Linked DNA regions of Pontibacter akesuensis. The protein of the gene in region 1 interacts with the protein of each later gene in a pairwise test. Links are inferred from orthologs where the notes say so. Each region holds a gene or a part of one and is shown on either strand. Other genes may lie near its edges.

Region 1 (15,507 bases):
TACTCCTTCATGATAGCCTCATAACGTCGACATACTTAGTGGAGTCTTCGGTAAAGATGTTGCCATTTGCCTGTGAAGTACGTGTGATATCACTTGGGTGAAGTACGTGTGATATCACTAGGGGTACACGATAGTGAATAATGTTATACATATAATAAACAGGCGCTAATACTATGGAGTCTCAGAAGTTCCTAAGCAATTTAGAGTCTATACATGTATTAATAATACTTGAGTCCGGACCGGTTTGCTACCAAACTCTCCCATACCACACATATAACCTGCCCCTGATAAACTTCCGAAGTACCAGTCACCAAATAGGCTTTCTCATTTTTCCTGTTACCGCTATGAGAAGCAATAGGCTAGACGCCTACTGCTTTAGTTTCTCATTCAGTAGTTCAGAGTCTTAGGCTTTGCAACCAATAATTTTGTGGCGCTACTTCTAATTCTATTGAAAAACAAACTACATCTAGTTCACCTGTGAGACTGTTTTTGCGCATCCAAATGTTTAAATTATTTCTAGTAAAAATACCCAAAAGTAGGTATAGGTTTGATCAATTTAAATTTAGATTATTGTATAAAATTTATAATTAATTAAATCCATAAAGAATAATTTCTTTTGCACACTCAGTTACTTCTTTATTAGTTTTATCAATATTAAGCTTTTAGCTAAACAGCTGCTGCTCTTCTTCTAGGTCCCAGCTTTTGCATGGGTATTCTTATGCTTTTAAATCTATTTCATCTTTAACTCTATTACGCTTATGATGCACTTATACCACCTCCAGAATTTATATACAGTGTACAAAAGCAGGTACACCCGTTGGAAAATCAGCCTTTGGGGAATAGCTTTGCTGATTTTAGTTCAATCCACTTATAACATAGCACATGCACAGACGGAAGGGTTATTTGACACCTACACTGTGGTGCCGAATGCGACATTAATATCTGCCGGCTGCGTCCAAATCACCAAAATTAGAGAGTATAAGCAAGCTGGATCTGCTTGGAACAACACTGCTATAAATTTAAATAATAGCTTTGACTTCACTTTCGAAACTCAGCAGTGTGGAGGAGCTGATGGCATGCTCTTCATACTTCAAAATGATGGGTTATCTGCACTAGGGGGGAGAGTGGATCTTGCTACTCAGGAGGCGCTAGGAGGTGATTTAGGTTACTACTTTTCGCCGGATGGAACGTTCGACCAATCATTGGGAGTAGAGCTTGACATCTGGAATAATGGCGGTTGGAATATCACAAACGGGTATTGGGATAAGTCGGGAAGCCACATGGCTTTAGTTAAAAACGGCTCTCCCAGGCCTCTTCCTCTAACTTCTACAACTGTGGCTTATGCTGAAGTGGATCCGAAGCTTTCTACACCCACGGCATGCCCTAGTCGTTTGCTTAGAGTTACCTGGAACAGTGCTACAAAAGTAATGGAAGTTTATTTAGATGGAATTCTAAGGTTCTCTTATGTAGATGATGTTGTTGCTAAAATATTCGGGGGTAATCCAATCGTGTACTTTGGCTTTGCGGGTGCTACCGGGGCTTCTACATCCACACAGACTTTCTGCAATAGAGGCCTATATTATAAGTCAGTAGCGATTACAGAATTAAGTTCCCGCTCCTACTGCGCAGGTGCTACAATAGAAGTTCCTGTTACAACCACAGGATCATTTGGTTCAGACAATCTGTTTACTGCCCAACTATCTGATGCTGCTGGTTCCTTTACAACTCCTATAACATTGGGGCAACTCAATAGTGCTTCTCCGGGAATAATTCAAGGTATTGTCCCACAAGGAACGCCAGCCGGAACAGGGTATAAAGTTAGGGTAGTTAGCTCTGAGCTTTCCAGCGAAGGCATCGTTTATGAGCATAACTTAACTATAAACGGTTTGTCAACAGTAGCCGCCATAAGTGGTGATGGTGCTGTATGCGTTGGCTATACAATGAGACTAAGCAATGAAACGGCAGGTGGTAAATGGAGCAGCGATGATTTGTCGATAGCAACAGTCAATGAAATAACGGGTGAGGTTACTGGTGTGTCTGCTGGTAATGTGAACATCAACTACACTGTATCAAACAGCAGCAACACAGGCTGTGAAACCAGTGTAAGTAAAGCAATAGCTGTACAGACTTTGGATGAGGGTAAGATTATGGCATTTGATAAAAGCAATGCCCCTGCCACAACAGTTGCCATTGGTACCGCCATAGCACCGTCTAGTTCTCAATATAGTTTGGCTAATTCAAACGCAACATCCTTCGAATGGGCAGTGACTTACTCTGAGAACGGCAATCCTATAAGCATAACTGCTAAAGGAGGCTCCGTAACTCCATCTGGGAGTTCTTCTGCCGGAACTGTGACTGTGATATGGCCCACAGATGAAGCCAGGATATATAAGATTACAGCAACTTATAGGAACTCCTGCATCAAGACAACCGAGATACTTGTTGCGGTATATGACCCTAATGGTGGCTTTGTAACAGGTGGAGGTTGGTTTGATTCGCCAAGCGGCGCCTATACACCAGGGAACACTACAGATGAAGATCTTATTGGGAATGCTAATTTTGCCTTCGTCTCTAAGTATAGAAAGGGAAGTTCCACTCCTGAAGGAAACACTGAGTTTCAATTTAATGCAGGAAACCTTAGGTTCAAGAGCAGCGCCTATGCCAAAGAGTCGTTGGTGGTGGGTGGCGCCAAAGCCAAATATAGTGGAAAAGGCACCGTAGCCAGCGAGCCAGGCATTGAATATTATTTCTTTGTGTCAGTTATAGATGGCGATATCAACAACACGGGTAAAGATAGGTTTAGAATCAAAATCTGGAGAATGGTAGATAATGGAGAAGTAGTTCTTTACGATAATAATTCAGGGGCTGGAACTGATGAGGACCCTTCTATTGAAAGAACAGCAATTGGTGGCGGCTCCATTATGATTCATGAGGTTAAGAAGGTAAGTACTGGCGTTGTTGCTAAGAACCTTTCGATTAGCGGAAGTGCACTTCCAGAGGCAGCAGGACTCCACAACTATCCTAACCCATCTGTTGGTGCAACTACTATTGCTTTCACTGTTGAAAAGGAGGAGAACTTTACACTAGAGGTGTATGACATGAGAGGATCACTAGTGAGAAAAATTGCAACTGGAAAAGCAGAAGCAGGTAAGTATTATGAGTATGAGTTCAATTCTTCTAAAATGGCAGACGGTGTTTATCTTGCCAGATTGGTTACAAGCTCAAGAACCCAAAGTCATAAAATGATTATCAAGAACTAAGTATAATAAAGCTAACACACCCACTTTACAAGGCTGCCTCTGTGCTCTGCTTCTTATGTGGAGGGTGTGTTAGCTTTATAAACAAGGGGTTAGTTAATTGTTCGAGGGCCGCAAGCATGTTCTTAAAGTTATAAAAAATAAACCAATACACAGAAGCACCCGGCAACCCTATAGACATTATACAGGTGTCATGAGAAATCTAGCGCACTAAAGCCTACGTTTTTAACCCTAGAGAATTGAAAAGCTTATCCCATTTCTTCATTACTTCTCCAATTTCGAACCTTTTAACATTAAGCCTTCCTCTTTGCCCCATCTCCATTCGCATAATTGGTTTCTCAATCAAGCTACAAATAGCCTCGGCAAAAGAAGCTTTATCATTGAGCTTGATAAGAAAGCCATCTCCTTCATCATGTATTATATTCCTAGGCCCATATGGGGAATCATAACTAACTACAGGTAATTCATTCCGCATAGCTTCCAATATTGCCATGGAAAAACTTTCTGTTCTTGAAGTTAGAGCAAATATAGAAGCCTTGGCCAACTCTAGTTCTACCTCGTTTGTGATACCAGTTAAATAGACAGCATCTTCTAAAGCTAGCTCAGTTATTTTATTCTTCAATTTCAGTAACTGAGATCCTTCTCCAACTATCTTTAATTTCCATTCAGGATGAACTTTATATACCTCGAAAAAGATTTCAATCAAATGATCATACTGTTTTATAGGCGTAAGCCTTCCAATTGAAATAATAACTTTTTCCCGGCTTTGAAAGAAACTACTTTCAGTTGCTTCTAATTTTATTGGGTTGGGTATTTCTACACTTTTGCCTTCTGGCCCAAACTTAATTTCATCTTTGTTAAGTGCTACATATGCATCATAGAATGTCAAAAAACACCTTTTGAAATTTTCATATATACTCCTAATGGATAGGGATACAGGAGTACATAAAGGTTCATATTTCGACAGATGCTCTTCTTTTATAGACTTCGTGGCTTTTCGTAAGAACGGAAACAAAAAGTACTCCAAGCCGCAATTGGCAACAAGCACCACATCAGGCTTAGAATTGTTGATAAACTGGAACAGCCTTATGAAGTGGAGCGGCAGTAATGACAAATTATAAAACGACCTTAAAGATCCCTTCGACTTATAAGGTATATCTAAATCAATTAATTTTACTGTTCTTTCGAGGGTATAAAAGGGTGCCCTTCCTCTTTGAGCGTAAGTAGCAATTTCAACCAAATACCCTCTTTGAACCCACGCATTAGCCTTATCAGTTAGCACCCGCTCCAAACCTCCCGCAACGGCAATTTGATTTGTGTAATACACTATTTTCATGAGTGTATAAGGTTTTGGAAGTTATTTTTGCAAAATGCTTTTTGAAGGACTATTTAATCAACAATAAAAATCTATAGTTCATGCCTCACTAATACATGAACCTGCAAGCACACCTGTGTATAATACTCTTAGCAGATTTCCTTCCCAGTTGCATTGATAAAGATAAGTATAGCAGCAGAGATCTAAAAGTAAGATCTTTCGTATTATAACTCCTAATTCCGCACCGCAATCATAAGCCCCAACTCCTTGTACCGCATACCAAATTTCTTAGCAATATGGCCGTTGGTGAGGCTGCCTTTGTAGATGTAGACGCCGCTGCGGTAGTGCTCGTTCATGAACAGTACTTCGTTGATGCCACCATACTTGGAGTACTCGGTGAAGATGGGGGTAAAGATGTTACTAAGGGCCTGTGAGGCCGTACGGGGCACCCTGGATGGGATGTTGGGTACGCAGTAGTGGATGATGTCATACTTGCGGTAGGTGGGGCGGGAATGCGAGGTGATTTCTGATGTCTCGAAACAACCGCCTTGGTCAATGCATACGTCGATGATGATGGAGCCGGGGCTCATCTGGGCCACTACGCCTTCTTCCACCACGCACGTAATCTGCCCTTCCTCCGAAACAAAAGCGCCTATCACCACATCGGCCTGCTTAATTTCACTGTACATCACTGCTTTGTCAAGAGTGGACGTGAAAATCTGAGAGCCGACGTTGTGCTTCAGGCGACGCAGTTTATAGATGTGGTTGTCAAAAACACGTACCTCTGCTCCCATACCCAAGGCTGCCCGGGCGGCATATTCGGCCACAGTGCCAGCGCCAAGTATAACTACTTTGGTAGGAGCCACACCCGTGATACCTCCAAGTATAATTCCTTTGCCTTCGTTGCTGCTGCTCAAGTATTCTGCGGCTACCAGCATCACAGTACTACCGGCAATTTCGCTCATAGCACGCACTACTGGCTTCGCCTCGGATTTGTCGCGCAGCAGCTCGAACGAGATGGCGTTAATCTTTTTGCGCAGCAGCGCGTTGATGTAGTCGGATGTCAGGTTGCCAAAGTGAAGGGCGGAAATCAGCGTCTGGCCGGGGCGCAGGTACTCGATCTCGTCGTAGGTGGGTGGAGCGATCTTCAGGATAATGTCAGCCTCGTATACTTCGTCGGTGGCGTACACTATTTTGGCGCCTGCCTCGGAATATTCGTGGTCGGAGTATTTAGAGGGACTGCCGGCTCCTGTCTCTATGCGGATCCGATGGCCTTGGTCGGTGAGTTGCTTTACAGCGTCAGGTGTGAGACCTATACGGTTCTCCTGGAACGACGACTCCTTCGGGATGCCAATAAATAAGTTGCGGCGCCTGTCTTCCACCGCCAGCATTGACTCTTTGGGATACAGCGCCTGGCTTGTGGCTATCTTTCCTAACTCTACGGCAAACTTCTCCGTCATACTTCGTTTGTTACAAACTATCCAATATTATTATACTGCTCCATCCGGCATAGCAGACATTCAACTGCGTAAAGTCCCCCTTCGAAGGGGGCAGGGGGATGATTACACCTGCGAATCAGCTACAAAAGCTCTAATCGTGCGCTCCACGTTTGACAAATCCTTCATTACCTCCTCATCTGTAAAACGCAGTACTGTAAACCCTAAGTTAGACAGTACTTCATCCCGTTCCTGGTCTTCTACTGTTTTGAAATTATGTGAATAGCCATCTACCTCTATTATCAGCTTCAACTCTTTACACATAAAATCGGCTATATAATTCCCGATTGGTCGCTGACGTAGAAAACCATATCCAGTCTTTCCTTTGCTCAATACTTCGCACCACAACCTGATCCCTGCTTTGGTAGCGTCAGAACGAAGACTTCTGGCAAAAGGCTTTAGGTGCTTGTTGTAAAAATTATTTTGCTCCATTGCGAAAGACAAGCCTAAGTTTTCATCCCCCTACCCCTTTCAAAGGGGGACTTTCTTCTTATATTAATTCTATACTTTGCTTATCCTCACCGTTCTCTCCACGCCGTCCTCTCCTACTTCCAGCTCCAACAAAAGGTAATGTTCAGGCAGCAGGTTTGGGATCATTGAGGGCCATTCGATCAGGCATAGCTTACCAGATTCTAAATACTCGAGCACGCCAATGTCGAGCGCCTCGCGTTCTTCCTGTATCCTATAAAAATCGAAATGGTAAATAAGTTTCCCGGCGGCGCCTTCGTACTCGTTTACAAGGGCAAAGGTAGGGCTGCTGACGTTCTCCTGCACGCCCAACTGCCGGCAAAGTTCTTTGATTAGCGTTGTTTTTCCAGCGCCCATCTGCCCTTCAAACAATATGACAGGTGCTGTGACAGCCTCCCTTAGAAGCACAGAAGCCGCCGCTGGCAAATCTTCCAACGACGACATCTTGATTTGTGCTCGTTCAACTCCTGTGCTATACATTCTTCGGTGTTAGCGTTATAAACGGTATGATCACTTCCTCCAGCGATATCCCCCCATGCTGGAAGGTATCTTTGTAGTAGTTCACATAATAGTTAAAGTTATTCGGATAGGCGAAGAAGTAGTCCTCTATCGCAAATACAAACGTAGTGGAAACGTTGGCTTTAGGCAAGAAAAATCGCTCAGGTTTCGGCACCGTGAACACATCTTTGTCGGTATAGCCCAGGTTCTTGCCGTGCTTGTAGCGCAGGTTGGTGTTGGTGTTGCGGTCTCCGATGATTTTAAAGGGCTTTTTCACACGTATGGTACCGTGATCGGTGGTGATGATGAGCTTGCCTTTTTTATCCGCAATGGCCTTCAGCGTATCAAACAAAGGCGAGTGCAGGAACCACGATTTGGTAATAGAGCGGTACGCTGATTCGTCCGGGGCCAACTCGCGCACCATATTGCTGTCGGTACGGGCATGGGAGAGCATGTCCACGAAGTTATACACGATCACGTTCAGCTTGTTGTTGTCGAGGTTGCTGAACTTGCCGAGCAGGTCCCTTCCGGCGGCCACATTCGTAATTTTATGGTAACTGTGCTTGTCGGCCACCTTGTTCTGCTGAAACTGAATGTCCAGAAAATCGGCTTCGTGCAGGTTCTTGCCTTCTTCCTCGTCATCGCCTACCCACATGTTCGGGTATTTTTTGGCAATTTCAGTTGGCAGCATCCCCGAGAAAATAGCGTTTCGGGCATAAGCCGTGGTGGTGGGAAGTATGGAATAGAACATTTCCTCCGAATCCACGGTGAAGTAGTCCAATATGAGCGGCTCCAATACCTTCCACTGATCGTAGCGCAGGTTGTCGATCAGCAGGAAGTATACGGGGCGCTCTGTTTCCTTCATGATCGGGAACACACGCTTCTTAAACAGCTGGTGCGACATCAGCGGCGCATCCTCGTCCTCGTCGTTTATCCAATCCTCGTAGTTGTCCATGATAAAACGAGCAAAGTTGGAGTTCGCCTCGTCTTTCTGCATGTTGATGACGTCGGCCATACTTTTGTTTTCCGTCTCGTCGATCTCCAGCTCCCAGTACACCAGCTTCTTATAGATATCGGCCCACTCCACCGAGCTTAGGCGCTCGCCAAACGACATGCCCAGCTGCCGGAAGTCACGCTGATAGCTCATATTCGTTTTCTCGCTCACGAGGCGCTTGTTGTCGAGCAACTTCTTTACGGACAGCAATATCTGGTTCGGGTTGAGCGGCTTGATGAGGTAATCGGAGATGCGGGAGCCAATGGCTTCCTCCATAATGTGCTCCTCCTCGCTCTTGGTGATCATGATGACAGGTACGGTGGGGCGTATGTTCTTCAGCTCTGTGAGTGTCTCCAACCCGCTTATTCCGGGCATGTTCTCGTCCAGAAACACGATGTCGAAAATCTTGTCTTTGAACTCCTCAATGGCGTCTGATCCGCTGTTTACTGGGGTAATGTCGTAGCCGCGGTCTTCCAGGAAAAGGATGTGCGGCTTGAGCAGGTCGATCTCATCATCGGCCCATAAAATATTGTATCTTTGCATAGTTTTATACTTAGTTAGCGTAGTTATACACGTTGTAATTCTCTAATAAGTTAGAAGCCGAAGCGTTAAAAGGTTTTTGCAGGTTTAAAGCTGCCGTTTCCTCCATTGCTGCAGAGCGAATAGTGTCATTCTAAAATATATTTCGCTCCTGAACGGCAAACAGTGTGCCTGAAAATTTATCCCTGCTTCAGATTTATACTTACCATACGAAACCCTATTGTTCAGTGAACAAGAAAAAAATATTCAACGACCCTGTCTACGGGTTCATCACGGCCCCAACAGAGCTTACCTTTGATATCATCGAGCACCCTTACTTCCAGCGCCTGCGCCGTATCAAGCAGCTTGGCCTGACGGAAATGGTGTACCCGGGGGCACTGCATACCCGCTTCCACCATGCGTTGGGAGCCATGCACCTGATGGACACGGCCCTGCAAACGCTGCGCAGTAAAAATAACGAAATTAACGATACCGAATTTGAGGCATCGCTTGTCTCTATCCTTTTGCACGATATCGGCCATGGCCCCTTCTCCCATGCCCTGGAGACGGCCATCTTCAAAAATGTACACCACGAGCACCTCTCGCTGCACATCATGCACATGCTTAACGCGCATTTTGACGGAAGATTGAGCCTGGCCATCGATATCTTCAAAGATAACTACGAGCGTCGTTTCTTTCACCAGCTTGTTTCGAGCCAATTGGACGTGGACCGCCTCGACTACCTGAACCGCGACAGCTTCTACACAGGTGTTTACGAGGGCAAGATAGGTGCTGACCGCATCATCAAGATGCTGGATGTGGCCAACGACAAACTGGTGGTGGAAGAAAAGGCCATTTATAGTATAGAGAATTTCCTGGTGAGCCGCCGCCTGATGTACTGGCAGGTATACCTGCACAAAACCGTGATCAGTGCCGAACACATGGTGCTGCGCGTGGTGCAGCGGGCACGGGAGCTGATGCAGAACGGTGTAGACGTACCCGCCAGCCCCTGCCTGCAGTTCTTCCTGGCCTCAGACCTGACGATGGATGATTTTAAAAACGACAAGCGCATACTGGAGCGCTTCGTGTCGCTCGATGACCACGACGTATGGAGCGGCATTAAATTGTGGGCCACGCACCCCGATTTCATACTTTCGTACCTGGCCCAAAGTATCCTGAACCGTAAACTCTTCAAAGTATACATTTCCAGTAACTCCATTGAAGAGGACATGCTGCTGGGCATCAGCGAGCTCGTGCAGGAGAAGTATAAAATATCCGAAGAGGACGTGAAATACCTTATGATCTCGGGCAAAATCAGCAACAACGCTTACGATGTGGAGGGCCAGACCATCGACATGCTCACTAAAACAGGCTACGTGGTGGATGTAGCCGAAGCCTCTGACCTGCCCAACATCCGGGCTCTGAGCTATAAAGTGGAGAAGCACTTCGTTTGTTACCCGAAGGAAGTGGCGCATTAAGGTTACCCCTCCCCAGCCCTCCCCTAAAAACAGGGGAGGGAATTAGGCTGAAGCTCCGTCAGCGGTGGCTATTTGACTGGGGAATTATCAGCAAGAGTAAAACATCCCCTGCCCCCTTCAAAGGGGGACTTGGCATAAGTTGCGGCTAGTTGAACTGATTCCAGTCCTTGGGTGGGGGTAGGGGCCCTCGAAAAAGAGCGACTTTGGAGTTTTTCGGTCCCGCGGGAGCGGGATTGCGAAGCGCAGCGAGCAAAGAAAAGGTCCTAGCGCAATGCCCTTACCGAGGGCCCCTACCCCAGCCGTGAGCGCTCCAAAGTTAGAGGTGAAACAGTAGGTTTCTGGGAGCTGGAGGATAAGCAGCAGCTAGAAGGGATAGCTTAGGTTCAAGTTGCACCTAGCCTAAGCAGTTAAAGGCACAAGCGGACGCTTGCGCCATAGGCCAAACATCCCGCCCATCCATTCACCCCACAAATCCTGATTCAGACAATTTCTGGCTCCTCTCAGCCAAACTATATTCTAAAAATGGATGTGACGGGCGGCAAGATTTTGTTAAGTTTGCACCCCCATAGCATTAGCGTTTTTAAGTTTTTGCTCTAATTTTACAAAATGGAATTTACTGTTCAACAGATAGCTGAACTGCTTCAGGGCACGGTAGAGGGAGATAGTTCTGTCAAGGTCAGCACTTTAGCAAAAATTGAAGAAGCCCAGGCTGGCGCTCTTGCGTTTCTATCGAACCCGAAGTACGAGGCATATCTATACAGCACCAGTGCCAGCGCGGTAATCGTTTCTGACAAACTGGAGCTTAAAAAAGCGACTGCTGCCACGCTCATCCGCGTATCAGATCCCTATTCCAGCTTTTCTACCCTATTACATTACTACCACACCGCCCTACTAGCCTCTAAAACGGGCGTAGAAGAACCTTGCTTCATGGGCCAGGGCAGCCAGATAGGCGAAAACCATTACCGTGGCGCCTTCTCCTACATCGGTGCGAACTGCAAGATTGGGGCAAATGTGCGCATTTTCCCGCAGGTATACATTGGCGACAATGTGCAGATAGGCGACAACACCACCATTTTTGCCGGCGTTAAACTATACACCAACACCGTTGTGGGAAGCAATTGCACCATCCACTCCGGTGCTGTGCTTGGCAGCGACGGCTTTGGCTGGGCGCCACAGCCGGATGGCACGTACAAAGCAGTTCCGCAGATCGGCAACGTTATTCTGGAGGACGATATTTCTATTGGGGCCAATACCGCCATCGACTGCGCCACCATGGGCTCTACGCTTATCCGAAAAGGAACGAAGATCGACAACCTGGTGCAGATCGCGCACAACGTGGAGATCGGTTCTGATACCGTTGTGGCCTCGCAAACAGGCATTTCAGGCTCCACCAGGGTCGGGAACAACTGCGTTATTGCAGGCCAGGTGGGCATTGTAGGGCATATTACCATCGCCAACAAAACCACAGTCGGGGCGCAATCCGGCGTTTCTAAATCCATCAAGCAGGAAGGTACCATCATACAGGGCTCTCCCGCATTCGATTACAAGCAGAACCTACGGGCTATGACGGTTTTCCGAAAACTACCTGATCTTCAGCGCGAAATCGAGCTGTTAAAGGAGAAGGTATAGCGCTACGGGCAGCAAAGTGGAATCCATTAGTTTCTGGATAAAAATTGGCAATAGCTTATATAATATCTTAAGTTTGCAGGGCAAGGGCACCACCCAAGGCATGCTGCAACAATTACAACGGCAGCTCTTTAGCTGCCGCTCCTGTTATTCAAAGGCGAGTATTAAATACGACTACAGATACGTTAATGAACGATAAACAGCACACCATTACAGCTCCGGTAACTGTATCGGGCATTGGGTTGCACACCGGCGTGGTGTCTAATATGACGTTTAAACCGGCAGCCATCAACCACGGGTATAAATTTCAGCGCATTGACTTGCCGGGGCAGCCTATCGTGGCCGCCGATGTGGAGAATGTGGTGGACCTTTCGCGTGGCACGACCATTGAGCAAAATGGTGCCCGCGTAAATACCGTGGAGCATACGCTGGCTGCGCTGGTGGGCCTGCAGATCGATAACGTGCTGATTGAGCTGGATGGTCCTGAGCCTCCGATTATGGACGGTTCGTCCATTGAGTTCGTGAAAGCCCTGCAGAGCATTGGCCTTCAGGAGCAGAACGCTCTCCGCAACTACTTTGAGATTCCCAAAGGCCTTAGTTATATTGATGAGGCACGCGGTGTGGAGATCGCTGCCCTGCCGCTGGACGACTACCGCCTGACGGTAATGGTGGATTATAACTCCCCTGTGTTGGGTAGCCAGCACGCCTCTATCACCGACATCAACCAGTTTGAAAAGGAGATTGCCTCCTGCCGTACGTTTGTGTTTTTGCATGAGCTGGAAATGCTCTACAAGCAGAACCTGATCAAAGGCGGCGACCTGGACAATGCCATCGTGATTGTGGACCGTGTGGTGCAGGACGACGAACTGACGCACCTGTCGGCTTTGCTGAAGAAGCAGAAAGTGGAGGTGAAGAAAGAAGGCATCCTTAACAATACCGAGCTGCGCTTCAAGAACGAACCTGCCCGGCACAAGCTGCTCGACCTGATAGGTGATTTAGCTTTGATTGGCCGCCCGATCAAAGGCCAGATCCTGGCTGCACGCCCGGGCCACGCAGCGAACATTGCTTTCGCCAGAAAGGTGAAAAAGATGATTCATGAGGCTTCTATCAAAAACGTGCCGACGTACGACCCGAAGAAAAAACCGGTGATGGATATCAATCAGATCGCAGCTACCCTGCCGCATCGCTATCCGTTCCTGCTGATAGATAAGATCATCCACCTAGACGAAACCACGGTTACGGGCGTTAAGAACATAACCATGAACGAGCCATTCTTCCAGGGCCACTTCCCGGGCAACCCCGTGCTGCCGGGCGTGATACAGATAGAGGCAATGGCTCAGACAGGCGGTATCCTGGTGCTGAACACCGTAGAAAATCCCGACGATTACTGGACATACTTCCTGGGCATAGATAAGTGCCGCTTTAAGCGCAAAGTGGTTCCGGGTGATACCATAATTTTTAAATGTGAGTTGCTGGCCCCCGTGAAACGCGGCATTGCCAAGATGAGCGGCCAGGCCTTTGTAGCCGGCCAACTGGTAATGGAAGCAGAAATGTCGGCAAGTATAGTAAAGAAAGACGCATGAATCAGCCATTAGCATACGTACACCCAGAGGCTAAAATTGCACAAAATGTAGTGATAGAGCCGTTTGCCACCATTCACAAGAACGTGGAAATCGGCGAAGGCACCTGGATTGGCTCTAATGCCGTGATCATGGAAGGCGCACGCATCGGCAAGAACTGCAAGATCTTCCCGGGTGCGGTGATTTCTTCAATTCCCCAGGATCTGAAGTTTGCCGGTGAGGTAACAACCGCGTTTATTGGTGATAACACTGTGATACGCGAGTTTGTAACCGTAAGCCGCGGCACCATCGACAAGATGCGCACTGTGGTGGGCAGCAACTGCCTGGTGATGGCTTATGCACACGTAGCACACGACTGCACTATAGGTGACAGCTGCATCATTGGCAATGCCGTGCAGATGGCCGGCCATGTGGATGTGGGTGATTTTGCCATTATCAGTGCCACCAGCGCCATTCACCAGTTCGTGAAGGTTGGCTCGCATTCATTTATCTCCGGTGGTTCGCTGGTGTTGAAGGATGTTCCTCCGTTTGTGAAGGCTGCGCGTGAGCCACTTTCCTATGCGGGCATCAACTCCATTGGCTTGCGCCGCAGAGGGTACGTGAGCGAGCAGATCAACGACATTCAGCACGTGTACCGCCTGCTGTTCCTGAACGGCCTGAACAATAGCCAAGCCCTCGACAAGATTGAAGTGGAGCTTTCACCGAGCCGTGAGCGCGACGAGATCATCAACTTCGTTCGTAACTCCGGCCGCGGCATTATAAAAGGGTACTTCGCAAAAGATGCAAATTAACCTAACAGGCTTAGGTAAACGCTACAACTACGAGTGGATTTTCCGGAACCTGACTTACACCTTCAAGTCAGGCACCTCTTATGCCATATTGGGGCATAACGGTTCCGGGAAATCCACTCTTCTAACTATTATTGCCGGGCACAACCTGTCCAGCGAAGGAGAGCTTTCTTACGCCGTAAACGGCAAAACCATTCCACCCGAAGCGGCATACCGCCACTTGTCGCTGACGGCTCCCTACCTGGAACTGATCGAGGAATTTACCTTGCTGGAGATGCTGGACTTTCATACCCGCTTCAAGCCACTGCGCCAGAACCTCTCCACCGAAGCACTCATCGACCGCATGGGCCTTCTGAAATCGAAGCACAAGTATGTAAAGGATTTCTCGTCGGGCATGAAACAGCGCCTGAAGCTTGGGCTGGCTATTTACTCGGACACTTTCCTCCTGCTGCTCGATGAACCCACCACCAACCTGGATCAGGAAGGCGTGGCCTGGTATCAGGAGCATGTGGCGGAAAACAAGGCAGGTCGGCTGATCATCGTCGGCTCCAACATCCAGCACGAGTATGGCTTCTGCGATGAGCAACTGCGCATCTCTGACTATCACGTTGTTCGTTGATCGTTTTTCGTTGCTCGCTTTTCGTATTTCGGGCTATAATAGAATTGATATTTGGCGAAGTGTTCCCCTTTGCTATACTTATACTTCCTTACAGCAAAATTTCAACTTGTGGTAAACAGGAGGCCAGTTTTAAACTGGAGGAAGTATAAACCAGCTTCTGTTGATGTGGCTCGCTGTTGATACACGTTCCCTTGGCTTCGCCCCGAAACACAAAACACGAAAAACGAACGTCAAAAACACTACCAATTTAGCCCGAAGCTGCCTAACTTTGTAAACACACAAAACGCATACTATGGGACGCGCATTTGAATTTAGAAAAGCCCGTAAGTTTAAACGCTGGGATAAAATGTCGAAGGCCTTTACGCGCATCGGCAAAGAGATTGTAATGGCCGTAAAGGAAAGCGGCCCTAGCCCTGATACCAATTCTCGCCTGCGTACGGCCATCCAGAACGCCAAAGGCGTGAACATGCCGAAGGACCGTATTGAGGCGGCCATCAAGCGTGCATCCTCCAAAGAAGAGAAAGATTACGAGGAGATTGTATACGAAGGGTACGCACCGCATGGCATCGCCGTGGTAATTGAATGTGCCACCGATAACCTGAACCGCACCGTAGCCAACGTACGCATGCACTTCTCGAAGGGCGGCGGTTCACTGGGCAAAACCGGCTCGCTCGATTTCATGTTTGACCGCAAAGGCATCTTCAAAATACCGGCGGAGGGCGTGAACCTGGAAGAGCTGGAGTTAGAATTAATTGACTTTGGCGCAGAGGAAATTTACGAGCACGAAGGCGAGATCATCATTGAGACACCTTTCACCGAGTTCGGTAACATGCAGAAGGGCCTGGAGGAAAAGGGTATTGAGGTAGCCA
Region 2 (15,802 bases), 1.9 Mb from region 1 along the record:
CTGGCGTGCTCGCACTTCCTGTTATTACCCCCTACTTAACCCCCACCGATTATGGTGTGGCGGGGGTTATGTCTGCTTACTTGGCTGCGCTAACGCTAGTGCATTCACTGGGGCTTGGTACTGTTGAAATGAACAGTTTTGTAAAGTACCCACTGCGCTATAAGTGGATCTGGCGACAAATACACGGTTTTATGCTGCTGTGGTCGGTTATGTATGGTCTTCTTATGTTTGCAGTGTTATATGCCGTTGTGCCAGATGAAGCAAGCGGAAATGAATTAGTGCTCGTGTTACTTCAGGTAATTCCGGTTGCTTTTCTGGCTCCCACTTCAGGCTACGGCGGCACTACTTTTCTGCTCCGGCAGCAGCCTATGTCCATTGCGTGGCGCTCGTTTGTAGCCGGGTTGATGATGGTGGCGCTGAATATTTATTTTATTGCAGAAATGCGTTTGGGTTACATGGGATGGTTTTACGCCAGCTTCTGTAGCGAAGTCATACTCTTCTTGCTTTACTTCAAAAAAGTATACTTTGATGAGAAGATTTGGCCGATATTTCGCTTTAAGATGCACCGAATACGCCATTCTCTCCGAATTGGTCTGCCCATGGTGCCGCACAATTTTTCAACTTTTCTGTTAGATGCATCCGACAAGTTGGTGATGGATGCGTTAAAAATACCTATTACACGCATTGGCTCTTATAACCTTGCCTCGAGCTTTGGGTTATATTTCTCAGCTGCATCTGGTGCATTGGAGCAGGCTGCCAGCCCTTTTTACTATCAATACTATGCAAAGTCTAAAGATAAAGCTGCCCTACTGTCTGCACGTAAAATGACGCTCACAATGCAGGCTTTTTTCCTGATGACCACCTTTGCCGTTTCAATTTGGCTAAAAGAAGTGTTTCAACTGCTTATAAAAAATAATGTTTTGCAGCAGGCTTACCCCTTGGCTATAGTTATCTTGATGGGGTACAACTACAGGCCTATGTATTGGGCTGTGGTGAATAGATTGGCGTATGAAGAGAAAACAAAGGTGCTTTGGAAAATATCGCTAGTGGCGGGGCTGGGAAACGTGCTTCTAAACCTATTATTGATTCCTTACTATGGGATAGAGGCAGCTGCTTTTACTACGTTTGCCGCACTGATGTATATGGGATACAGTGGTTTTATGCTGAAGGAGTACAAGCAGTTGCCCCGGATACCGCACTACCCTCTGCTGTGGCTTATGGCTACTACTGGCTTGTTGCTTCTTTCTTATTATTTGTCCGACGTCGCTGTTCTAGTAAAAGTTATGATTACAGGCTCTCTGTTAACACTGGTGACTCTGTGGGTTGTTCTAAATATCAAAACCACTAAGTCGGTAGTTTAGTCCGGCTAATCAGTCTGAAAGGTACTGCAGCTGTAAGCTCTTATAGCATGTTTTGGCGTAAATACTACCTCATCTAGCACAATGCAACCCATGCCTAACTTCCGTTTCACCTTCTTAACAGCCCATGAAATGTCGCTGCTGCGGCAAACGTTTCTGGATGCTTTCGCTGATTACGTTGTGCCGATACAACTAAGTGAAACACAGTTCCAAACCAAGTTGAAGCGGGAGGGAATAGCACCGGAGTTCTGTGTAGCCGCCTATGTAGGGGATGAAATGGCAGGGTTTATACTTACGGGACTAGGGGAATGGGAAGGCAAGCCAACTGCTTACAATGCCGGTACAGGCGTGAAGCCCATGTACCGCGGGCACCGGCTTACGGAGCAACTGTATGCTTTCCTGCTGCCAAAACTGCGCGAGAGCGGAGTGGAGCAGTGCCTGCTGGAGGTGATACAAGACAACAAACCAGCACTTAAATCCTATGAGCGCACAGGGATGCGTATTACCCGCTCCCTCGACTGCTTCCGCTCTCCCAAGCAGGAAATTCTTTTTTCCACAGACATGCCTGATGACATTACTCTTTCCTTGGCCTCACGGCCTGATTGGAAGGTTTATGATACATTTAAGGATGTTGCGCCTACGTGGCAAAATAACAGTGCAGCTATCAAGCGGAGCGGTAGCGAGTGTGTGACGCTGGAGGCCGTTAATTCTTTTGAGGAGGTAGTGGGGGTCATTTCTTTCTTCCCAAAACTCGGAACGGTTGCACAACTGGCGGTGGATGCGCGCTGGCGCGACATAGGGGTGGGGTCAGCGCTGCTGCGGGAGGCGGTGCAGCGGACAGAAGCATCCGCCCTGCTTTTCATCAACATCGACCATACTGCCAAAGAATTCATCACGTTTCTGGAGCGTCGGCATTTTAAGGTGATACTTCGCCAGTATGAAATGTTGATGGCTATTGTTTAGGGAAGGCAATCAGAATCAGGTACTGCTCTTTCCCTTTCTTTGGAAGAGTTAAAGCTGTAATACTTTAAGCGTACCAGCCCATATCCGTACCTTTGTATCTCAACATAACTGAACTACAAGATGAATATAGCATGGGTATACTTGCTGCTGGCTGGTATTTGTGAGATTGGCTGGGCGTTTGGGCTTAAGTACAGCGAGGGTTTTACAAAGGTTGGCGTAAGCATTGTGACGGTTGTCGTAATGATTTTAAGTTTCGTGCTACTCTCGCAGGCCATGAAGACCTTGCCCTTGGGTACCGCCTACGGTATCTGGACAGGGATTGGAGCCGCGGGTACGGCCGTACTTGGAATGGTGTTCCTGGATGAACCCCGTGACGTTATCCGCATCGTTTGCCTGCTGCTCATTATTACAGGCGTGGTCGGCCTGAAGGTTTTCTCTGGGGTGAAATAAGCTATTCTACTACGTATACATCCAGCGCCTTTTGTGAAAACAAGTATAACTGGGTTTCTCCTACAAGCGCACTACTGTAATTCTTCTCTGTCGGGAGTTCCAGCGTGCGAGCCGCTTGGGTGTAAAGATTACGGAAGTGCAGTTTGTTGTCCTTCACAAAGTATAGCTCATTGTCGCGGAAGCCGATGTGGGACAGACCAGTGTAAGGGAGTGTCGTTTTATAGTTGCCCAAATTATCAAACACCAGAACACCGCTGTTAAAATCGAGCAGGTATACCATATTCTGGTACTCACGCAACTGGCGCACATCAAACTTTGCCCGGTCCAGCAACAGGTTCAACGGCGTTTCCACCGTCAGTTCGCGCACATTTGGGTTCAGCTTGCTTAAAGTCAGGTTTGATTCATCAAAGAGCCAGTAACCTTGGTCGGCAGCGGGTGCGGCTAGCTTGGCGGTGCCTTGCCGGTTCACTTCCAGGAGATCAAGGCTGCTGATGGGGCGCAGAAAACGATCCAACAATACAAGTTGCTGGCTTCCCTCATAAAAAAGCAGGATCTTCATCGGATTCCAAGCATGAATGCTGGAAAAACGAGCCCGTGTGGGAGGAGAGTATACATCCAAGGGAGTGCCCCAAGGGTCGAGGCGCAGCAGGTTCTGGCTTTCGTCCAGCAGGTAAATATTACCTGTGCGGTCCTGGGAAACGGCTGTTGCAGAACTGGTAACAACGGAATGACTATAGCGCAACACGGGTGCCTGGAGCGTGTCCTGCGCCATGCCTGGTGCCCCTGCTACAAAGAGCAGCCACAGCACGAGAACGTGTATTTTAGCCTTCAAAGGTTTTCAACTCGAGTGTGTTTCCGTCATACACGGCATATGTGCAAAAATTGACCCATTCTCCCAGGTTAATGTACTGCGCCTGCTCGCCGATTGACATTTCCAGCGGCAGGTGACGGTGCCCGAAGATATAATAATCGTGATGCTGCTTTTGCTCTACTTCCTGGCAATACTGCACCAGCCACTCGCGCTCCCCGAAAAACTCCTCGTCCTTCTTCACATTGCTGATGCGACTGCGCTGCGACCATTTGTTGGCCACACCGATGCCAAGGTTTGGGTGCACGCGGGCAAACAGCCATTGGCACACTTTGTTGTCAAACACCTTTTTCAGCAGCTTGTAAGTATGGTCGCCGGGGCCAAGGCCATCGCCGTGGCCGATGTAAAAGGTTTTGTTCCCGATCCGGGTAGAGATAGGCTCCCGCACAATCGGGATGTTCAGCTCCTCCGGGAAATAATTGAACATCCACATATCGTGGTTGCCTGTAAAAAAGTAAATGGGAATACCAGCGTCTGTGAGCTCTGCCAGTTTGCCTTGCAGTCTGATGAAACCTTTCGGAATAGCGTGGCGGTACTCAAACCAGAAGTCGAAGATATCGCCTACCAGTAGTATGGCGGCCGCATCCTGCTGCACCTGTCCTAACCAGCGCACGATTTTCTTTTCGCGCTGGCGGCTGCTTTCTAAATCTGGTGCCCCCAGGTGAAAGTCGGAGGCGAAGTATACTTTTGTGCCGGGTTCCAGCTCGTTAATGCGGAAGGTCATCAATCAGGAAAAGGACTAGCTGTTTGGGGCCATGGGCACCCATTACCAGGGTTTTCTCAATGTCGGCGGTGCGGCTTGGGCCACTGACCAGCGATACCATCGAGGGGAAATTCTCTTTATACTTGTTGCGCACGCGCTGCAGGGCATCTTTGATATCCGGCACGAGTTGGCTGGCATTGGCTACCACCATGTGCGTGCTCGGGTAAATGCTTAGGCGGCGGCCTCCCATATTGGCGGAGCTTACCATCAAACTTCCGGTGCGGGCTACCAAAGCCTCACAGGTAGTTAGGCTGGCATCTACGCCCTGCACGAAGTTCTCCTCGTCTGTTACAATCTCAATGCCGGCCTGCTGCAGTGCACCTTGCAAGTTTTTTTCCCACACGCACAGGTGCTGCAGGTGCTGCTCTTTCTTGTAGACGTACAGTTGATCGAAGAAGTCTTCCTGATCCTCGCAGTACAGGAAGACGCCGGCGTTCTTGATGAACATCTCGGCAAACACCAGTGACAAGTCCTCCATCTCCATTTTAGGGTACAGGGGAGAGGTGAAGTCTGGGGTAGGAGGCAGAAAAGGCGCCGACTTAGCCAGCGCCTCTCTTACTCTTCTTAATACTATTTCTTTTGATTTTGCTTCGTACATGCCTGCTTTATCAAGCTGTTCTCGAATTAATACTGTCTTGTTCGGCCGGTGAGCCGCCGCCATTCAGTGGAGTGCCGGGAACGCTTCCTTCCTCTTGTTCAGGATGGATGGTCTGGCCAAGCTCCACCGGGTGCTGCTGCTCTACCTCACTCTTTGTCTTGCTACGGTCTGTACCAGCTGTATGTGCCTGGTAAGCGGTCAGCGAGTCAAAAGGCCTTGGGCCAACCAGGCGCTCCAGGTCGTTTTGGAACAGGATCTCTTTCTCCAGAAGCTCCTGCGCCACCACTTCCAGCTCATGGCTCTTCTCGCGCAGCAAGGCCTTGGTGCGCTCGTAGGCAGCACTAATGATGTGGCGTACTTCCTCATCAATCGTCTGTGCGGTAGCCTCTGAGTACGGCTTGCTGAACTGCATGTCAGACTGCTTGGAATCATAGAATGATACGTTGCCAATCTTGCTGTTCATACCGTACATGGTCACGATGCTGTAAGCCATTTTGGTGATACGCTCCAGGTCGCTCAAGGCACCTGTTGATATCTTGCCGAACACCAGCTCTTCGGCGGCGCGGCCACCAAGGGCCATGCACATCTCGTCGATCAGCTGCTCGGTGGTGTACAGGAACTGCTCTTTCGGCAGGTACTGCGCATAACCCAGCGCGGCTACACCACGCGGCACAATGCTCACCTTCACCAACGGATCGGCGTGCTCCATAAACCAGCCGGTAATAGCATGACCTGCCTCGTGGTAAGCGACGATTTTCTTCTCACCCGGAGAGATAATCTTGTTCTTCTTCTCCAGACCACCAATTACACGGTCAATGGCATCGTTGAAATCCTGCTGCTCCACCGACTTTTTGTTACGGCGTGCTGCGATAAGTGCAGCCTCGTTACAAACGTTGGCGATTTCGGCACCGGCAAAGCCAGGTGTCTGAGCGGCCAGCTTCTTCGAGTTCACGTCCTGCGACAGCGTCAGCGGCTTCAGGTGCACATCGAATATCTCGGTACGTCCGTTAATGTCCGGCTTGTCTATACTTACCTGGCGGTCGAAACGTCCTGGGCGCAGCAAGGCAGAGTCCAGTGTGTCGGGGCGGTTGGTTGCTGCAAGTATGATAACGCCTGAGTCAGTTGCGAAACCGTCCATCTCCACCAGCAGGGAGTTCAGCGTATTTTCGCGCTCGTCGTTACCACCTGGCTGCTGTCCGCGGCTACGGTGGCGGCCGATGGCGTCAATCTCATCAATAAAGATGATACAAGGTGCTTTGGCTTTTGCCTGCTTAAAGAGGTCACGCACACGAGCGGCACCCACACCCACAAACATTTCCACAAAGTCAGAGCCGGATAGCGAGAAGAACGGTACGTCCGCCTCACCGGCCACGGCTTTCGCCAAAAGGGTTTTACCTGTTCCCGGAGGGCCTACCAGCAAAGCGCCTTTCGGTATTTTACCACCAAGTATGGTGAACTTGCTCGGGTTTTTCAGGAACTCCACAATCTCCTGCACTTCTTCTTTTGCCTCTTCCAGGCCAGCCACGTCCTTAAACGTGATCTTTACCTTGTTCTCGGCATCAAAAAGAGCGGCTTTAGACTTGCCGATGTTGAAGATCTGTCCACCTGTGCCACCGGAAGTAACCCGGCGCATCAGGAACCAGAAACCGAACAGCAGCAGAATCAGGAAGCCCCACGTGGCAAAGAAATCCATAAAGCCTGTGCGATCCTCCGGCCTTAGCGGTACCCGCTCTTCGCGGGGCACGTTTGCCTGCAGTTCGTCGAGATCTTTCTCGAAAGACTCCGGTGTGATTACCTGGAAGTGGTAATGCGGGCCCTGTTCCGCGCCGCCAAGCGTGCCGCGATCCTTTAGTTCTTTGTACTTCTCATTCTCCAACGCCTCCTCCTTCAGGAATACCTCCACGGTTTTTTTGTTAACCAGGGAAAGGCGCTTCACGTCGCCGCTCAGGAGCATTTGCTCAAACTCCTGCTGGCTTGTCTCTACCGATGCGTTGTTGTTGTTCAGCCACGTAAGGCCGAAAATCAACAAGATCAGTACGGCCAACATCCACAGCTGCATGGTAGGGCGCGGTGGGGTGTTGGGGATAATAGGCTTTTTCTTTTTGTTGCCTTTATTATTATTTTCTGTCATTGATGTTTTTGTTCAATTGTGTGGAAAACAGGAACCTGTGCCAAATGTTCAGCACAGGTTTAGGCTGTTAGACAGATGCGATGTGCTCTATCTTGGCGTCGCCCCAAAGCTCCTCCAGCGAATAGAATGCACGCTTATCTTTCAGGAACACATGGGCTACCACGTCCACATAGTCCAGCAGCACCCACTCGTTGTTGGTGCGGCCTTCAGTTTGCCACGGGTTTTGGCCAATGGCCTTGTGTACCTCTTCCTCGATAGAAGAAGCGATTGCGTCTAACTGCGTATCAGAATTTGCTGATGCTATTACGAAGTAATCGGATACTGCGTTTTTAAGTGATTTGAGGTTTATTACAACAATATCGGAGGCTTTTCTCTCCTGCATACCTTTCACTACCAGCTCTGCCAATATGTCGGAAGTAGCCTCACCCTTGGTTTCTTTCATTTGTGCTCTCTAAATTTGATCTACAAAAGTACTAAATTCTACTCTAATTATATGATGCCTTCTACGCTGTTTATGGGGCAGCAACTGCGTTTCCTGCCAGTTTGCGAATCTACCAACTCAGAGGCCTATCAGCTTCTTATCAAAAATGAAGCCACAGAAGGCTGTACCATACTGACGCACAACCAGACAGGCGGCCGGGGACAGCGGGGCAACAGCTGGCAGGCGGAGCCGGGCCAGAACATTACCCTGTCTGTTATTCTGTCACCCAGTTTTGTAGCCGTAAGGCAGCAGTTTAACCTCAACATGGCGGTGTCGTTGGGCGTGCTCGACCTGCTCCGCGAACAGGGGCTGCAGCAGGCGCAGGTGAAATGGCCCAACGACTTATACTTTGAAGATAAGAAACTTGGCGGAATTCTGATAGAAAATACGATAAACAGCCAATCTTTACAACACAGTATCGTCGGGATTGGTTTAAACGTGAATCAGCGAACTTTCCCTTATCCAACGGCTACATCCATGGCAAACGTATGTGGCCATACGCTGGACTTGGAGAAAACGACGATGCGCCTGCTCGAGCACCTGGAGCGGCGTTACCTGCAGCTGCGCAGCGGCCACACCGCCCGGTTGAAGTATGAGTACCTGCAGGCCCTGTACCGCTACCAGGAACAGCACACGTTTCGGGTAGATAATAGAGAAGTGCAGGGGCAGATCGTGGGCGTGGGAGAAGACGGAAAACTGGCCCTGGAGATTGCCGGCGAACTGCGCTACTTCGCCTTCCAGGAAATATCCTACGTGATCTAAAATAGCCAGAAGTTCAGTTTCTGAACGGTATAGAAGTATAAGCTACCCTTCCTGTGAGTGGCGTTACCGAACAAGCACAAAAGCTGCCTTCCGGAAGAAGATAGCCTCTTCAGAGTCAGGTTATACCTCCCTTAGAAAAGCCATAGAGCAGGATGAATTATACTTGTAAGGTCTGCCTGAAAGCACAGCTTTATCGCCTTCAGCCTGATTTTGTGAACGTGGTCTGTAAACTTAAGAATCTGTTTTTTTATACTTGTCAGGGCCTTTTTTGTGTAGCGCCAGGCTAAATTGTGTATTATCTTTGCAGGCACGGGCAAGCACTGGCAATTAGGTACGGTTTTTGGGTAGTGGCTTAAAAGAAATGCAGGCAAACGTATCTGCTTCATTTACAAATATTTTAAAAGTTTAATTTAAATCTTTCGCATTTTAGGCTATCTTTGGTCAACTATGCTAAGTATAGTGAAAATACTATAAAGGAAGGGCGCTTGATGATGAGACTATTTACACGATTTATACTAGTTACCACCCTGCTAAGCGCACATTTGCTGAGCTTCGCAGGCGTGCAGGGTGCCGCGGGGGTTAACCCAACGTACCGGGGAGGTAACACCCTCTGGAAACTGATGCCTGACAAGGTGGCACAGCTGACGCTGTCGGCAAACAACGCCAGGCCAAAGTTTGTGAGCAAAGAAAACGACCATACCTGCTCGAAGCTGTATGCTTCTGCGGTGAGCCAGGAGTTCCATGTGGTGGAGCAAAAGCAGACAAAGTCCATGTATGCCAACATTACACTCGCTGCCTTTGCACCGGGCAACGACCTGAAGCCGGTTTTGCCATCTATCAACGCATACCCAAACCCATCAAGGGGCTACACTAGTCTGGCGCTTAACCTGCCGGGCAACGATAGCTACAAGATCCGCATCTCCAACACCATCGGCAAAGTACTGACCGTGCAGGAGGTAGCTCCGGCCGAGCGTGCCAAGATTGACCTGGACCTGACAAGCCTGCCATCCGGCATCTACTTCTACAGCCTGCTGGTGAACGGCAAAACAGTGGAAACGAAAAGACTGGTGCTGCAGAAATAAAAGCACTTAAAATGAGTTAAATATAGAAAGCCGGCCGTTTGGCCGGCTTTTTTGGTATAAACTTTTAAAAATAGCCAGCCGCTTTACAATATTTATTATTTTCGGGGCTGAATCAACTATAGCTATGACGGATTATCGGAAGGTAAATAACATTGTAGGCTGGAGCGTGTTTGCCATCGCGACAGCTGTGTACATTTTAACCTTAGAGCCCACGGCCAGTTTCTGGGATGCCGGCGAGTTTATCGCCTGTTCTTACAAACTGCTGGTGCCGCACCCGCCCGGGGCTCCGTTTTACCTGCTCATGGGCCGGCTGTTCTCGATGTTCGCCTCCGACGTAACTCAGGTGGCCTGGTGGGTGAACCTGCTGTCGGCGCTTTGCAGTTCCTTTACGGTACTCTTCCTTTTCTGGACCATCACCATACTTGCCAGCAGGCTGCTGGTAAAAGAAGGCGCTGTGCCTTCCACAGGCAATTTGCTGCTGATCATGGGCAGCGGTGTAGTGGGGGCGCTGGCCTATACCTTCTCCGACTCGGCCTGGTTCTCAGCGGTGGAGGCAGAGGTATACGCTATGTCGTCCTTCTTTACGGCTATCGTGTTCTGGGCCATACTTCGCTGGGAGGCCAAAGTGGGAGAGGCGCACTCTGATAAATGGCTTGTGCTCATCGCGTACCTGGTGGGCTTATCCATCGGTGCGCACTTGCTGAACCTGGTAACCATTCCGGCTCTGGGCTTCATCTACTATTTCCGACTATACAAGCCTTCCTTGTGGGGCGGGTTGGCAGCCTTTGCCATCAGTGCCGTTATCGTGGTGGCCATCCTTTGGGGCATTATCCCGGGCTTGCCGTCTGTGGCGGGCGCGTTTGAGGTGTTCTTCGTGAACTCCCTTGGCCTGCCGTTCAGCTCAGGCATTATCGTGTTTCTGATTTTATTCATCGGCGCCATCATTTACGGTCTCCGCTACTCCATCCGGCACAACAACCGTGTGCTGAACACGGCCCTGCTTAGTCTTATCTTTGTACTGATCGGGTACTCCTCTTATATGATGATTCCGATCCGCTCGTCTTACGACCCTACCATCGATGAGAATGACCCGGATGACATCGTTACGTTTGTATCTTACCTGAAGCGTGAGCAGTACGGCGACAGACCGCTGCTGTACGGGCCGCACCTATATGCCTCGCCTATAGGGCAGGAAGAGGGAGCGCCGCGCTACATCAAGGGAGAAGACCGCTATATCAGCACAGGAAATAAAATAGAGCCGGTGTATGATGACGCCGACAAGATGTTGCTGCCCCGCATTTACAGCGATGCGCCCGGCCACGTGGAAGCTTACAAAAAATGGGTAGACCTGCGGGAGGGCCAGGCGCCTAGCTTCGGGCAGAACATCAGCTTCCTGCTCAATTACCAGCTGGGCCACATGTACTGGCGCTATTTCCTGTGGAACTTTGCCGGCCGCGAGAGCGATGTGCAGAACGCGGGCGTACTTTGGTTCGGAAGCGAAAGTATAGATACCCCGGTGCGGGTGGAGGAGAGCAAGGCACGTAACAGTTTTTACCTGCTGCCGCTGCTTATCGGTATACTTGGGTTAATCTACCAGGTGCGCAAGCACGAGCGCGACGCCCTCGTAATCGGTCTGCTCTTTTTCTTTACGGGCATCGCCATTGCCCTGTACCTGAACCAGCCGCCTACGGAGCCGCGTGAGCGTGACTATACCTTTGCCGGTTCGTTCTACGCCTTCTCTATCTGGATAGGCCTGGGCGTGATGGGAATGGCAGACCTGCTGGGCAAAGTGCTGAAAAGCACCATGGCCCGTGCCGCTGTAGCCACCATGATCTGTCTGGCTGTGCCAGGCATTATGGCCGCTGAGGGCTGGGATGACCACGACCGCTCGGATCGTTACCAGTCTGTGGATTCGGCTAAAAATCTGCTGGATTCCTGTGCACCGAACGCGATCCTCTTTACAAACGGCGATAACGATACCTTCCCGCTGTGGTATGCGCAGGAGGTGGAAGGATACCGCACTGACGTGCGCGTGGCCGTGCTTAGCTACCTGAACACCGACTGGTACATCGAGCAGATGAAGCGCCAGTCCTACCTGTCCGATCCGTGGCCGCTGTCACTGGGCAACGAGGCCTACCGCCAAGGCACCAACGACTTCCTGCCGTATGTAGAGGCACCGCAGGTAAAGGCGGGCATCGACCTGGACCAGTACATTGGCCTGATCAAACAAAGGCATCCGGCGCTGCAGGTGCAGTACGGCCCAGGCACCACACTGCTCACCATGCCGACGCACAACTTCTTCCTGAACATTGACAAGGAGAAGATAAAGCAGATGGGCTTTGTGGCGGATGATTACGAGGACCAGATTGCAGACCGCATGCAGTGGACGATCACCAAATCGCTGCTGGAGAAAAAACACCTGGTGATTCTGGACCTGCTGGCTACAAACAATTGGGAGCGCCCAATCTATTTCTCAACCACCGTGAACAGTGCGGACTTTATCGGTTTATCTGACTATTTCCAGCTGGAGGGCCTTGCCTACCGGGTGGTGCCTGTGAAGGGCGGAGGAGAAGGAGACCCCGGCATCGTGAACAAGGAGGTGATGTATGAGAACATGATGAAGGACTTTGTGTTCCGCAACTTTGATAACCCGGACATCTTCTACGACGAGAACTACTACCGCTTCTCTGCCAACGCCCGTGATAAGTTCGCTATTCTGGCCGCGGCTTACCTAAAGGACGGCAACGAGGCCAGGGCAAGGGAATTGGTGGAGTACTGCTTTAAAGTGCTGCCACTCGAAACGGTGCCTTTTGATTATTACACGCCGCAGTTCATCCCGATTTATGCCGCCCTCGGCGAAACCGAAAAGGCTAAGCAACTGATGGAAATCATGGCGCAGGGCTCAGTGGAGGCACTGGACTATTACTTTGCCAAAGGCTCCCTGTTCGACCAGGAGATACAGGTGAACATGGTGATTCTGCAGCAACTGATTGGCGCCGCCGAAGACCTGGGCATGCCGGAGCGGTCCACGCAGTTGCAGCAGCAGTTTATGCAGTACCTGCAGCGCATGCGCCGCTAAACAAAATAAGCTCATATTCAGTACAAAAGGCCGGATCGTTACGCACGCTCCGGCCTTTCTTTTTGTACTTGACCACACTAACAGCCACTGTAAAATGAGGTACTCCAATTTGCTGTTTCTTCTGATACTGTTCATGATCGCTGGTTGCGGGGGCAGATCCTCGCGCATGCCGACCCTGGAGCCGGTGCAGTTAAAGCAGGAAGTGCCGGAGATTACCATGGAGCACAGCTACTATACCCGCAACGACAGCCTGCACGTGCTGCTGAAGTTTGAGGACGTGCAGCAGGTGATGGACATCCTCAGGGCGGCCACCTCTTACGAATACGCCGTTCGAAACGGGGCCGCGGCAAAAAGTACGCTGCTGCTGGAGGACTCGGTGAACCTGCCCGACAGGAAAATAACCGATGTGGAGGGGCAACTGCACGTGCAGTTCGCGCTGCCCGGCATCGTGGTGCAGGAGCCCAATGTGCTGCACATACAAGTGTGGCAGGTGCTGTCGGGCCAGGAGCGCATGGGCATGACCTTTAAGCTTCCCCTTAACAGGCAAATGCTGCAGAAGGATTACCTGCTGGTGAACTCCAAGTCTGGAAAGCCGCTGTTCAGGGATTACCTCACCACATCAGACAAACTGGTGCTGCACAAGTATGGAGCGGGAACCGATTCGCTGCAGGTTAGCCGGTTTGAGCTGGATTTTATGCCTGCTGCGCCACCCATGAGCACAAGCAAGCCCGCAGTGGCGCGTACCATAGCGCCGGCCACCACGTTCAGCCTAGGAGCCTTGGACACGTTAACCTTTGCGGAGCAGGGCCTTTATACGTTCGGCACCGGGTCAGGAAACCCGCAGAGCGTTTTGGTGATGCCCGGTAACTACCCGCAGGTAACCATGGCCAACGAACTGGTGCCGCCGCTGATCTACCTGACCACTTCGCAGGAGCGGGAGGCGCTGCAGGGGGCAACGGATGTGAAAGCCGCCGTGGACAATTTCTGGCTGGAGGTGGCAGAGGGAAGCCCCACCCAGGCCCGCGAACTAATCCGGACATACTATAGCCGGGTGGAGATGGCAAACAAGCTCTTCTCTGCCCACAAGGCTGGTTGGGCCACTGACAGGGGCATGATCTATTTGATATACGGCAGGCCCACCACCATCAGCCAGGCGGGCCCCAGCATCACCTGGATTTACAGGGAGTCCATGACATCGCCCTACATCAAGTTCGTTTTTACCAAAAAAGAAAATAACTTTACCGAAAATTATTATGAGCTGGTACGGCGCCGCGAGTACGAGGACAGTTGGTACAGCTCAGTAGCCAAATGGAGAGCAGGAAAGACAAATTTGTAGGAGGTAACCGCTATAGCGGCCCCCGCACACCAAAAGAAGATAAAACCGAGATGATTTTCGGCTCACGCCCCATCCTTGAGGCGTTCTCAGCCGGGAAGGAGCTGGAGAAGATATTCCTGCTGCGGGGTTCCCGCAACCCCACCACCGATGAGATTGTGGCTGAGGCCAAACGCTTTGAGGTACCGGTGGTGATGGTGCCGGCCGAAAAGCTGGACAGGCTCACGCGCAAGAACCACCAGGGCGCCGTGGCCTTTATCTCCCCGATTACTTACCAGCCACTCAACGAAATCATCACTTCGCTGTTTGAGCAGGGCAAAAACCCGCTGGTGCTTATACTTGATCGCATTACGGATGTGCGCAACTTTGGCTCCATTGCCCGAAATGCAGAATGCATGGGCGTGGACGCGATTGTGATTCCAAGTAGAGGGGGCGCGCAGATCAATGCAGATGCCATGAAAACATCTGCCGGCGCACTGAACCTGGTGCCCGTTTGCCGGGAGCCAAACCTGAAGGATACAATGGATTACCTGAAGGAGTACGGTTTCCAGCTAGTGGCCTGCACTGAGAAAACGGAGCACCAGCTAAACGACTTTGCGGTGGATATGGTAGGGCCGACGGCCATCATCATGGGCAGCGAGGAAGACGGTATTTCGCCGGAGTACCTCAAGCGTGCCGATGTAAAGCTGCGCATTCCGCTGATGGGCCAGATTGGCTCCCTCAACGTGTCGGTGGCAACGGGCATCGTGCTGTACGAGGTAATGCGCCAGCGACTCCGCGACGGTGGCTACGCCAGCCTTGGCAGTCTGGATCCGAGATAGTTTCTTCAATAGACAAAGGACTAGAAAGACAAAGGACAAAAGAGCAAAGACATCAACATCTTTACTCTTTTGTCCTTTGTCTTTCTATAAGGAACTGGAACCGCCGGTGTTTAAATGTAATCCGGCCCTTTCCTGGATTTGGCATCAGCCATAAACTCCTTCACTTTCTGCTCCTCGTCTTTCTTGCAAACCATCAGCACGTTGTCGTACTCGGCCACAATATAATCCTGCAGGCCTTGCAGCACCACCAGGCGGTTTTTTGGGGTTTTGATGATGCAGTCGCGGGTGTCGTACAGCATCACCTCGCCATCCACCACGTTGCCGTTCACATCCTTGTCGTTGATGGTGTAGAGGGAGTTCCACGTGCCCAGGTCCGACCAGCCGATATCAGCTAGCAGCACGTACACGTTGTCCACCTTCTCCATAATGCCATAGTCGATGGAGATATTGCGGCACTGAGAGTACGCCTTTGTGATAAAGTTCTGCTCTTGCGGACCATTCATGTGCGCCACTCCTTCGTCAAAAATCTCCGATATCTCGGAAAGCTGCTGCTGGAATGCCTTTAGAATGCTCTGCACGCTCCAGATAAAGATGCCGGAGTTCCAGACAAAGTCACCGCTGTCGAGGAACATCTTGGCCAGTTCCAGGTTCGGTTTCTCCGTAAAGGTCTTCACTTTCTTCACCTTCGTGGCCTCATCGTCGATGTACTGGATATAGCCGTAGCCCGTGTCGGGGCGGCTTGGCGTAATGCCGAGCGTAATGAGGATCTCGTCCTTTGCCGCGGCGGCCACCGCCTCCTTTATCACCGATGTGAACACGTCCTGCTTCAGCACCACGTGATCCGATGGGGTTACCACCAGGTTGGCTTTCGGGTTTAGCTGCGCGATCTTATAGGAGGCGTAGGCGATGCACGGTGCGGTGTTGCGGCCAACTGGCTCCAGCAGAATCTGGTTGTCGCTTAGATGCGGAAGCTGTTCCTGCACCAGTGCTTTGTAGTCCTTGTTGGTGACCACAAAAACGTTTTCGGGTGGGCAGATGTCGGCAAAGCGGTTGGCTGTCATCTGCAGCATGCTTTCGCCGATGCCAAGCACATCATGGAATTGTTTAGGGTAA

The links.
Region 2: the proteins of tsaE (region 1) and rlmB interact in binary tests that used the Escherichia coli proteins (3 or more experiments, as listed by UniProt). The link is inferred for Pontibacter akesuensis from one-to-one orthologs.

What each region holds. Positions count from the first base shown.
Region 1 is NZ_CP014766.1:763,413-778,919, forward strand. What follows is about bases 5,276-7,980. They hold tsaE (tRNA (adenosine(37)-N6)-threonylcarbamoyltransferase complex ATPase subunit type 1 TsaE), read right to left. Parts: upstream 6,981-7,980; coding sequence 6,570-6,980; downstream 5,276-6,569. Other genes in these bases: A0W33_RS03175 (alanine dehydrogenase), read right to left, coding at 5,276-6,032; A0W33_RS03180 (endonuclease domain-containing protein), read right to left, coding at 6,135-6,500; porX (T9SS response regulator signal transducer PorX), read right to left, coding at 7,009-7,980. Outside these bases: A0W33_RS03165 (lectin-like domain-containing protein), read left to right, coding at 759-3,260; A0W33_RS03170 (glycosyltransferase family 4 protein), read right to left, coding at 3,475-4,593; more of A0W33_RS03175, read right to left, coding at 4,806-5,275; more of porX, read right to left, coding at 7,981-8,571; A0W33_RS03195 (HD domain-containing protein), read left to right, coding at 8,796-10,025; lpxD (UDP-3-O-(3-hydroxymyristoyl)glucosamine N-acyltransferase), read left to right, coding at 10,632-11,654; A0W33_RS03205 (bifunctional UDP-3-O-[3-hydroxymyristoyl] N-acetylglucosamine deacetylase/3-hydroxyacyl-ACP dehydratase), read left to right, coding at 11,840-13,234; lpxA (acyl-ACP--UDP-N-acetylglucosamine O-acyltransferase), read left to right, coding at 13,231-14,022; A0W33_RS03215 (ABC transporter ATP-binding protein), read left to right, coding at 14,012-14,638; A0W33_RS03220 (YebC/PmpR family DNA-binding transcriptional regulator), read left to right, coding at 14,931-15,507. UniProt on the Escherichia coli protein: Required for the formation of a threonylcarbamoyl group on adenosine at position 37 (t(6)A37) in tRNAs that read codons beginning with adenine.
Region 2 is NZ_CP014766.1:2,648,475-2,664,276, forward strand. The notes cover bases 12,767-15,766. They hold rlmB (23S rRNA (guanosine(2251)-2'-O)-methyltransferase RlmB), read left to right. Parts: upstream 12,767-13,843; coding sequence 13,844-14,689; downstream 14,690-15,766. Other genes in these bases: A0W33_RS11435 (GWxTD domain-containing protein), read left to right, coding at 12,767-13,871; A0W33_RS11445 (mannose-1-phosphate guanylyltransferase), read right to left, coding at 14,800-15,766. Also shown: A0W33_RS11375 (lipopolysaccharide biosynthesis protein), read left to right, coding at 1-1,361; A0W33_RS11380 (GNAT family N-acetyltransferase), read left to right, coding at 1,452-2,321; A0W33_RS11385 (DMT family transporter), read left to right, coding at 2,442-2,771; A0W33_RS11390 (hypothetical protein), read right to left, coding at 2,773-3,603; A0W33_RS11395 (UDP-2,3-diacylglucosamine diphosphatase), read right to left, coding at 3,593-4,363; A0W33_RS11400 (LutC/YkgG family protein), read right to left, coding at 4,347-5,000; ATP-dependent zinc metalloprotease FtsH, read right to left, coding at 5,011-7,131; rsfS (ribosome silencing factor), read right to left, coding at 7,199-7,573; A0W33_RS11415 (biotin--[acetyl-CoA-carboxylase] ligase), read left to right, coding at 7,625-8,374; A0W33_RS11425 (T9SS type A sorting domain-containing protein), read left to right, coding at 8,863-9,456; A0W33_RS11430 (glycosyltransferase family 117 protein), read left to right, coding at 9,581-12,535; more of A0W33_RS11435, read left to right, coding at 12,630-12,766; more of A0W33_RS11445, read right to left, coding at 15,767-15,802. UniProt on the Escherichia coli protein: Specifically methylates the ribose of guanosine 2251 in 23S rRNA.